Regions from separate parts of the Saccharopolyspora sp. NPDC002578 genome, predicted to be linked through region 2. Evidence: riboswitches for the same ligand, from Rfam matches in the RefSeq annotation. Region 2 holds a riboswitch; each other region holds the start of a gene.
The links. Region 2 has a riboswitch for cobalamin ahead of ACWD38_RS02460 (ABC transporter substrate-binding protein). Riboswitches for the same ligand answer to the same signal wherever they lie in the genome.
Positions count from the first base shown of each region.

Region 1: another riboswitch for cobalamin. It lies ahead of ACWD38_RS13530 (putative cobaltochelatase); the one in region 2 lies ahead of ACWD38_RS02460 (ABC transporter substrate-binding protein).
Region 3: another riboswitch for cobalamin. It lies ahead of metE (5-methyltetrahydropteroyltriglutamate--homocysteine S-methyltransferase); the one in region 2 lies ahead of ACWD38_RS02460 (ABC transporter substrate-binding protein).

Region 1 covers NZ_JBSFWJ010000022.1:52,231-54,487, forward strand. The annotation lists gene ACWD38_RS13530 (putative cobaltochelatase) at 1-1,071, opposite strand, end outside; cobalamin riboswitch at 1,130-1,270, opposite strand; gene ACWD38_RS13535 (GNAT family N-acetyltransferase) at 1,340-1,810, opposite strand; gene ACWD38_RS13540 (S1 family peptidase) at 2,032-2,257, opposite strand, start outside.
Region 2 covers NZ_JBSFWJ010000002.1:193,355-195,611, reverse strand. The annotation lists gene ACWD38_RS02465 (cytochrome P450) at 1-804, shown strand, start outside; cobalamin riboswitch at 1,080-1,210, shown strand; gene ACWD38_RS02460 (ABC transporter substrate-binding protein) at 1,294-2,257, shown strand, end outside.
Region 3 covers NZ_JBSFWJ010000006.1:16,402-18,658, reverse strand. The annotation lists gene metE (5-methyltetrahydropteroyltriglutamate--homocysteine S-methyltransferase) at 1-792, opposite strand, end outside; cobalamin riboswitch at 920-1,158, opposite strand; gene ACWD38_RS04955 (FG-GAP repeat domain-containing protein) at 1,365-1,985, shown strand; tRNA gene ACWD38_RS04950 (tRNA-Arg) at 2,234-2,257, shown strand, end outside.

The sequences.
Region 1 (2,257 bases), on a different contig from region 2:
GTCGTCCTGCGCGGAACCCCGGTCGTCGCCCGGCTGGTCCTGCGCGTGCTGGGCGGCGTCGTTGAGCGCCTGCTGCAGCTGATCCTCTTCGACGCCGGGCTCGTCGAACGGGTCGCGGCGCCGCCGGTGCGGCAGCGCCAGCCGGGCCGCGGCCTCCACGTCCGATTCGGCCACGGCGTCCGCGCCGCGCCACGCGGCGTGCGCCACGGCGGTCCGGGCCAGCACCAGGTCCGCGCGCATGCCGTCCACGTCGAACGACGCGCACAGCGCGGAAATGCGCCGCAGCTCCGCGTCGGGCAGCCGCACCGACTCCACCCGGGACCGCGCCTCGGTGATCCGCCGCGCCAGGTCGGCGTCCGCGTCGGCCCACCGCGCCGCGAAACCCGCCGGGTCCGCCTCGAACGCGAGCCGCCTGCGCACCACCTCGGTGCGCGTCGCCACGTCGCGCGACGCCGCGACCTGCACGGTGAGCCCGAACCGGTCGAGCAGCTGCGGACGCAGCTCGCCCTCCTCCGGGTTCATGGTGCCCACCAGCAGGAACGAGGCCGCGTGCGTGACCGACACGCCTTCGCGCTCCACGTGCGCGCGGCCCATCGCCGCCGCGTCCAGCAGCAGGTCCACGAGGTGGTCGTGCAGCAGGTTGACCTCGTCGACGTAGAGCACGCCGCGGTGCGCCGCCGCCAGCAGACCGGGCTGGTAGGCGCTGACGCCCTCGGTCAGCGCGCGTTCCAGGTCGAGCGAGCCGACGAGCCGGTCCTCGGTGGCGCCGACCGGCAGCTCGACCAGTTCCGCGGGCCGCCGCACCCCGGTGATCTCGGCGTGCGGGCCGTCCGGGCACTGCGGGTCGGGCCGGTCCGGGGCGCAGCCGAAGCGGCAGCCGGGCACGACGTCCAGCGCGGGCAGCAGCGACGCCAGGGCGCGCACCACCGTCGACTTCGCGGTGCCCTTCTCGCCGCGCACCAGCACACCGCCGATGCGCGGGTGCACCGCGTTCAGCAGCAGCGCCAGCCGCAGGTCGTCGTGCCCGACCACCGCGGTGAACGGGAAGCGCGGGCTCGCGGGAGCAGTCATGCCAGGTGTTCCTTCCTCGGGTCTCGGACGCCCCGATGTCGGCTGCGCCAAGGCGAGGCAGTGTCCTGACTCCCGGATCAACGCGGGACCCCGGCCTTCCCAGGCAGCAGCGTTCGCCGACGCGCCCGGTGGCTCGCGAGGGAGGCCCGCTCCCCGGTCACAGTGGCGCCGACCGTGCCGGACTCGCACCGGCTTCCTGACCTGCCTTGGCTGGGACCAGCGTGCATCGTCGCAGATCACGGACGGCCGAGGAACAGCCGCGACGGGCTCAGCGCAGCGAGCCGGGGTATCGGTGCATGTCGACGTGCGGGATGCCGTCTTCGAGATACTCCTCACCCGAGGGTTCGAACCCGAAGCCGCGGTAGAACTCCAGCGCGTAGGTCTGCGCCGACAGCGTCGCCGGGGCGCGCTGGATCTCGGCGAGCGCGGCGCGCATCAGCTTGCGCCCGAGGCCGAGACCGCGGGCCTCCTTCGCGGTGGCGACGCGGCCGATGCGGAAGGTGCCGTCGGGGTCTTCGAGCAGCCGCAGGTAGCCGAGCACGTACCCGTCGGCGGAGTCGATCCAGAAGTGCCGAGTGCTGTTCTCCAGGTCCCGGCCGTCGAGCTCCGGGTACGGGCAGCTCTGCTCGACCACGAACACGTCCACGCGCAGGCGGAGCATGCGGTAGAAGTCCTCAGCGTCGAGGTCGGCCGTGTAGGCGCGGTGGACTGCGGTGGCGAGCGGTTGCAGGGTCACCATCACGGGATATCACATTCCGGCTACGACACCTGCGGTCACCTGCGGCGGAAGTAGCGCAGACCACGTCCTGCGCCCGGCCCGCGCGCGGCCGCGGAAATCGGGAAGTGCAGCGCACGAACGCGCCTCGGCCACCCGAAGCGGACATTCCCGATGAACAGGTCGGCTCCGCCCGAGAACGACGGCGCGCCGGACGTCCCATCCACCGGGACGACCACCTCCGTTCAGAGCCGGGCCGCGACGTCCGAGGAGACCGCCGCGATCCGGGTGTACACGCCGGGCGTGCCGGGCCGCCCGCATCCGGTGCCGTAGGACACGACGCCGATCAGCCTGCCGTCGGTGACGAGCGGCCCGCCGGAGTCCCCGGCGCACGCGTCCCGGCCGCCTTCCGGCGCTCCCGCGCACACCCGCGTTCCCGGTTCGTAGTCGGAGTACGCGGCCCGGCAGTCC
Region 2 (2,257 bases):
ATCACGGCGTCCGCGCCGCCGGTGGACCTGCACGCGGAGCTGTCGCTGCCGCTGTCGTTCGAAGTGCTCTGCGACCTGCTCGGCGTGGCTGAGCACGACCGGTTCATGGCGATGCTGGCCGGGGCCGGACGGCTCGACGAGTCGGAGAAGGTGGCCGTCGGAGCCCAAGAGCTGTTCGCCTACCTGCAGGAACTGGTCGCGGAGAAGCGCCGCGAACCGGACGAGCACCTCATCTCCGCGCTGTGCGAGGCGGAGATCGACGACGGCACGGTGTGCGAACTGATCTCCACGATCAGCTTCTCGTACCTGGTGACGCCGACGAACCTCAGCGCGGGCATCGCCCTGTTCGCCTCGCACCCCGAGCAGCGCGAACGCGTCGTGCGCGACCCCGGCCTGCTGGAGACCGCCGTCGAGGAGGTGCTGCGGCTGAGCAAGGTCGACGAGTCCTTCCAGCCCCGCTACGCCGGCGAGGACATCGAGATCGGCGGTGTCGTCATCAAGGCCGGTGACCTGGTGCTGTGCGACCACTACTCGCCGTCGTTCGACGACCGCGTCTTCGACGACCCGGAGACCTTCGACGTCGGCCGCAGCCCCAACCCGCACTTGGCGTTCAGCCACGGCCTGTCGCACTGCATCGGTGCCCCCCTCGCGCGCATCGAACTCCAAGAGGTCTACGGAGCGCTCCTGCGCCGCCTGCCCGAGCTCACCCTCGCCGTCCCGATCGAAAAGGTCGGCATGCCCACCGATTCCGAAGACGACGAACAAATGGGCAACGGAATCGCAAGACTCCCCGTCACCTGGTGACGTCTGCGTCTTGTCAGCGACGAAGTCGCTGAGCAGCGACCACGCACGCAGCTCGACCACCCGCGGGTTCTCAGTGGGTTTCTCGCGAGGACAGCTTTTTCCCTCGTGGCGGAGCCACTCGGGAAAAAGATCCCGCAGCGAGGAAGCGACTGAGGTTCCGCCACCCGACCACCTATGCAGGCCGCTCACCCCTACTCACGGCGAGGAACATCACCTTGATGGGGTAGTGGGATGTCCGGTTAGGGTGCTCGGGAGCCTGTCGCGCCCGTGAGGGCAGGGAATCCGGTCGGAAGCCGGAGCTGACGCGCAGCGGTAGGGGCGATGGGCGAGGACGGCCACGGCCGGAACCACTGGACCTCCCGGTCCGGGAAGGGATCTCGCCCGCTGAGCCCGAGCCCGAAGACCTGGCCGGCTCCCCGGACCGCAGGCGGTTCCGGGTCGCAGCCTGCCGGACTCCGCGCCTGGGTCCGGGGTGAGGAACCTCGTGCCATGCCGTTCTCGCACGCCCGCTCGTTACGCCTCGGGCTGGTGGCGCTGGCCGCCGCCGTGCTGGTCTCGTGCGCCGCGCCCGCCGACGACACCATCCGCGGCGAGGCCGCGACGACGGTGCGCAACTGCGACACCGACGTCACCGTCGAAGCGCCGCCGCGGCGCGCGGTGTCGCTGAACCAGTCCACGACCGAGATCATGCTGGCCTTGGGGCTGGCGGATCGGATGGTGGGCACCGCGACCTGGACCGACCCGGTCGATCCGGCGCTGGCGGAGGCGAACTCGCGGGTGCCGCGGCTGGCCGACAACAACCCGTCGTTCGAGTCGGTGCTGGGCACCGAACCGGACTTCGTGCTCGGCGCCTACAAGGCCGTGTTCACCGATGAGGGGGTCGCCGACCGCGAGCGGTTCGGTGAGCTGGGCGTGCCGACGTACCTGTCGCCGAGCAACTGCTTCCCGGAGGAGGCGCCGCTGCCGAAACCGGTGGAGCTCGACGACATCTACCGCGAGGTGCAGGAGATCGCCGACCTGTTCGGCGTCCCCGAACGTGGTCACGCGCTCACCGAGCAGCTGCGCGGCCGGGTCGCGGCGGCGCAGCGGAAGGTCGCCGGGCTCGACTCCCGCGCCGAGACCTCGGTGCTGTTCTGGTTCGCCCGCACCGAATCGCCGTACATGGCGGGTTCCACCGGATCACCCGCGGTCATGACCCGCGCGCTGGGCGTGCGCAACGCCTACGCGGACATCAGCTCGATGTGGCCGCAGGTGTCCTGGGAGGACGTCCTCGCGCGCGACCCGGACCTGCTGGTGCTCGGCGACCTCACCCGCGACGGCGAAGGCGACGGGCTGGCGGCGAAGACCCGGTTCCTGCACGAGGATCCGGCGGTGTCCCGGCTCGCGGCGGTGCGCGACGGGCACCTGATGGGCATGACGGGTACCGAGCTCAACGTCAGCATGCGCACCGTGC
Region 3 (2,257 bases), on a different contig from region 2:
CGCTTCGACCGGCGAGGACGCCAGCACGCCCAGCGCATCGCCGAGGTCGCCGAAGTAGGAGGCGACCAGGATCTTCGGGCGCTGCGCGAGCTCGCCGAGCCTGCGGTAGGCGGTGCGCAGCGCGTCCAGGTCGGCCTGCGAGCGGTCCGCGGCGAACGCCGGTTCGTCCAGCTGGACCCACTCCACGCCCGCGCGGTGCAGCTCGCCCAGCAGTTCCGCGTAGGCCGAGACGAGCTCGTCGACCTTGTCCAGCGGCCGGAACGACGCGGGCGCGCCGTCCCGCGGCTTCGACAGCAGCAGGAACGTCAGCGGGCCGACCACGACCGGGCGGGTCTTGACGCCCAGCTCAGCGGCTTCGTGGTACTGGTCCACCACGGTCTGGTCGGACAGCCGGAACGCGGTCTCCGGGCCGATCTCCGGCACGATGTAGTGGTAGTTCGTGTCGAACCACTTAGTCATCTCCAGCGGTGGCGCGGATTCCACGCCGCGCGCCATCGCGAAGTAGGTGTCGAGCGGGCTCAGCCCCAGCTCCGCGAAGCGGGGCGGTACCGCGCCGAAGGTGACGGCGGCGTCGAGAACCTGGTCGTAGTAGGAGGAAGTGTTCCCCGGCACGGAGTCCAGACCGGCATCGCGCAGCGAGCGCCACGCGTCGGTGCGCAGCGTGCGGGCGACTTCGCGCAGCTCCGGCTCACCGATGCGGGACTTCCAGTAGTTCTCCAGTGCCCGTTTCAGTTCCCGGTTCGGTCCGATCCTGGGATACCCGAGCACGGTGGATCCGATGGTGCTGGTCAACGCTCTCTCCTCGCGAGCTGGACGACAGTTCTGCGAGGTTCGGGCAGGCGTGATCGGCACCCGTCGCCGCGGACGGCGACTCGTCGACCAGGTCCTCCCGCGAGACCTCGCAACAGCGCGCGTCGCGTGGACGCGCGCACCGGCGGCAGGTCTTCGGACTCGTGGGCGTTCCCGGAGGACCGGGGTTCCTACTGGCCGTCGCTTCCCGAGCTCGCGCCCAGTGCTGTGACCGGTCTTCTCAGACCGGTGACGGCGTTCGTTCCCACTCACCGCTGCGGGGCAGTCCCGGATTCGCACCGGGTTCCCTCTTGCCTCGCGCAGCGCCGCTTTCGCAGAGCTGTGCGAACCACCAGCACTTCGGAGGCTACTTGCTTCTGGCGGGAAGACAAGGCCTTGACGTCCCGGTCACCCGGCGTGCACGTGGCCGCGCACGCGAGGATTTCCCGGCCCGGCGGGCAACCCGCGGCGCTCGGGAGCGTCTTCAGGACAGGTGGGGGGAGCGGTTCCCGTCCTGCCGAGCAGGTGGATTCGAGAGGGAGAAAACTGTGGGGATCAACGGAATTCGAGCAACCGTGAGCATCGGCGCGTTGGCCGCGGCGATGGCCCTGGCCCCGTTCGGCGTCGCCACCGCGGATTCGACCGATACGTCCACAGTGGACTTGAACGGTGATGGGACGCCGGACACCGCGACGCTGGCCGCCGTCGGTGACGGCTCGCGGCAGGTCCTCAAGTTCACAGTGGACGGACGCGTCACCGAGGCGACGCTGACCGGTGACGCCTACGCCGGTACGCGGCCCATGCGGGTGCTCGACGTCAACCACGACGGCAAGCAGGAACTGCTGGTGAGCGAGTCCGTCGGGGCGAACACCGAGTGGTTCGGCGTCTGGGATCTCGGCGCCGACGGCGCCCCGCGCGAGATGACCACTCAGGACGGTCGGCCGCTCAAGATCAACGAAGGTGGCGGCGTCGCCGCGCGGCTCGGCTACGAGTGCGCCCCGGCCGGGTCGGACGGCCGCGTGCTGATCACCCTCGCGGCGTCGAACGAGAGCCAGACGGCCGAGCCCGCCTACGACGGCAAGCGCGTCGCCTACGACGTGCGAGACGGCGTGGCCACCCCGGTCGACGAATACCCGTTCGCCGGGGTCGGCCAGGACGACCCGGTGCTGGTCGTGGAGCCCGGCACCTGCGCGTGACCGGACGCCGGGGCCGTCGTGCCGGATTGCGGCGCGGCGGCCCCGGCGCATCTCCGCCGATCGCGCGGCCGTGACTCCTTTGTGACCGTTCAAGGGCTTCGAGCGCCCGTCGCGGGGTCTGTTCCAGGGCTGAGTTGTCGATCAGCTTGCCGTTCGATACCGGCTCTGCAACGCCGATGGCGTCGGTACCACTGTCGACGGAGAGGCCGGTTACCCTGCTTCCTGCAGCTCACGTGAGCGATGCGCGGGCCCTCGTAGCTCAGCTGGACAGA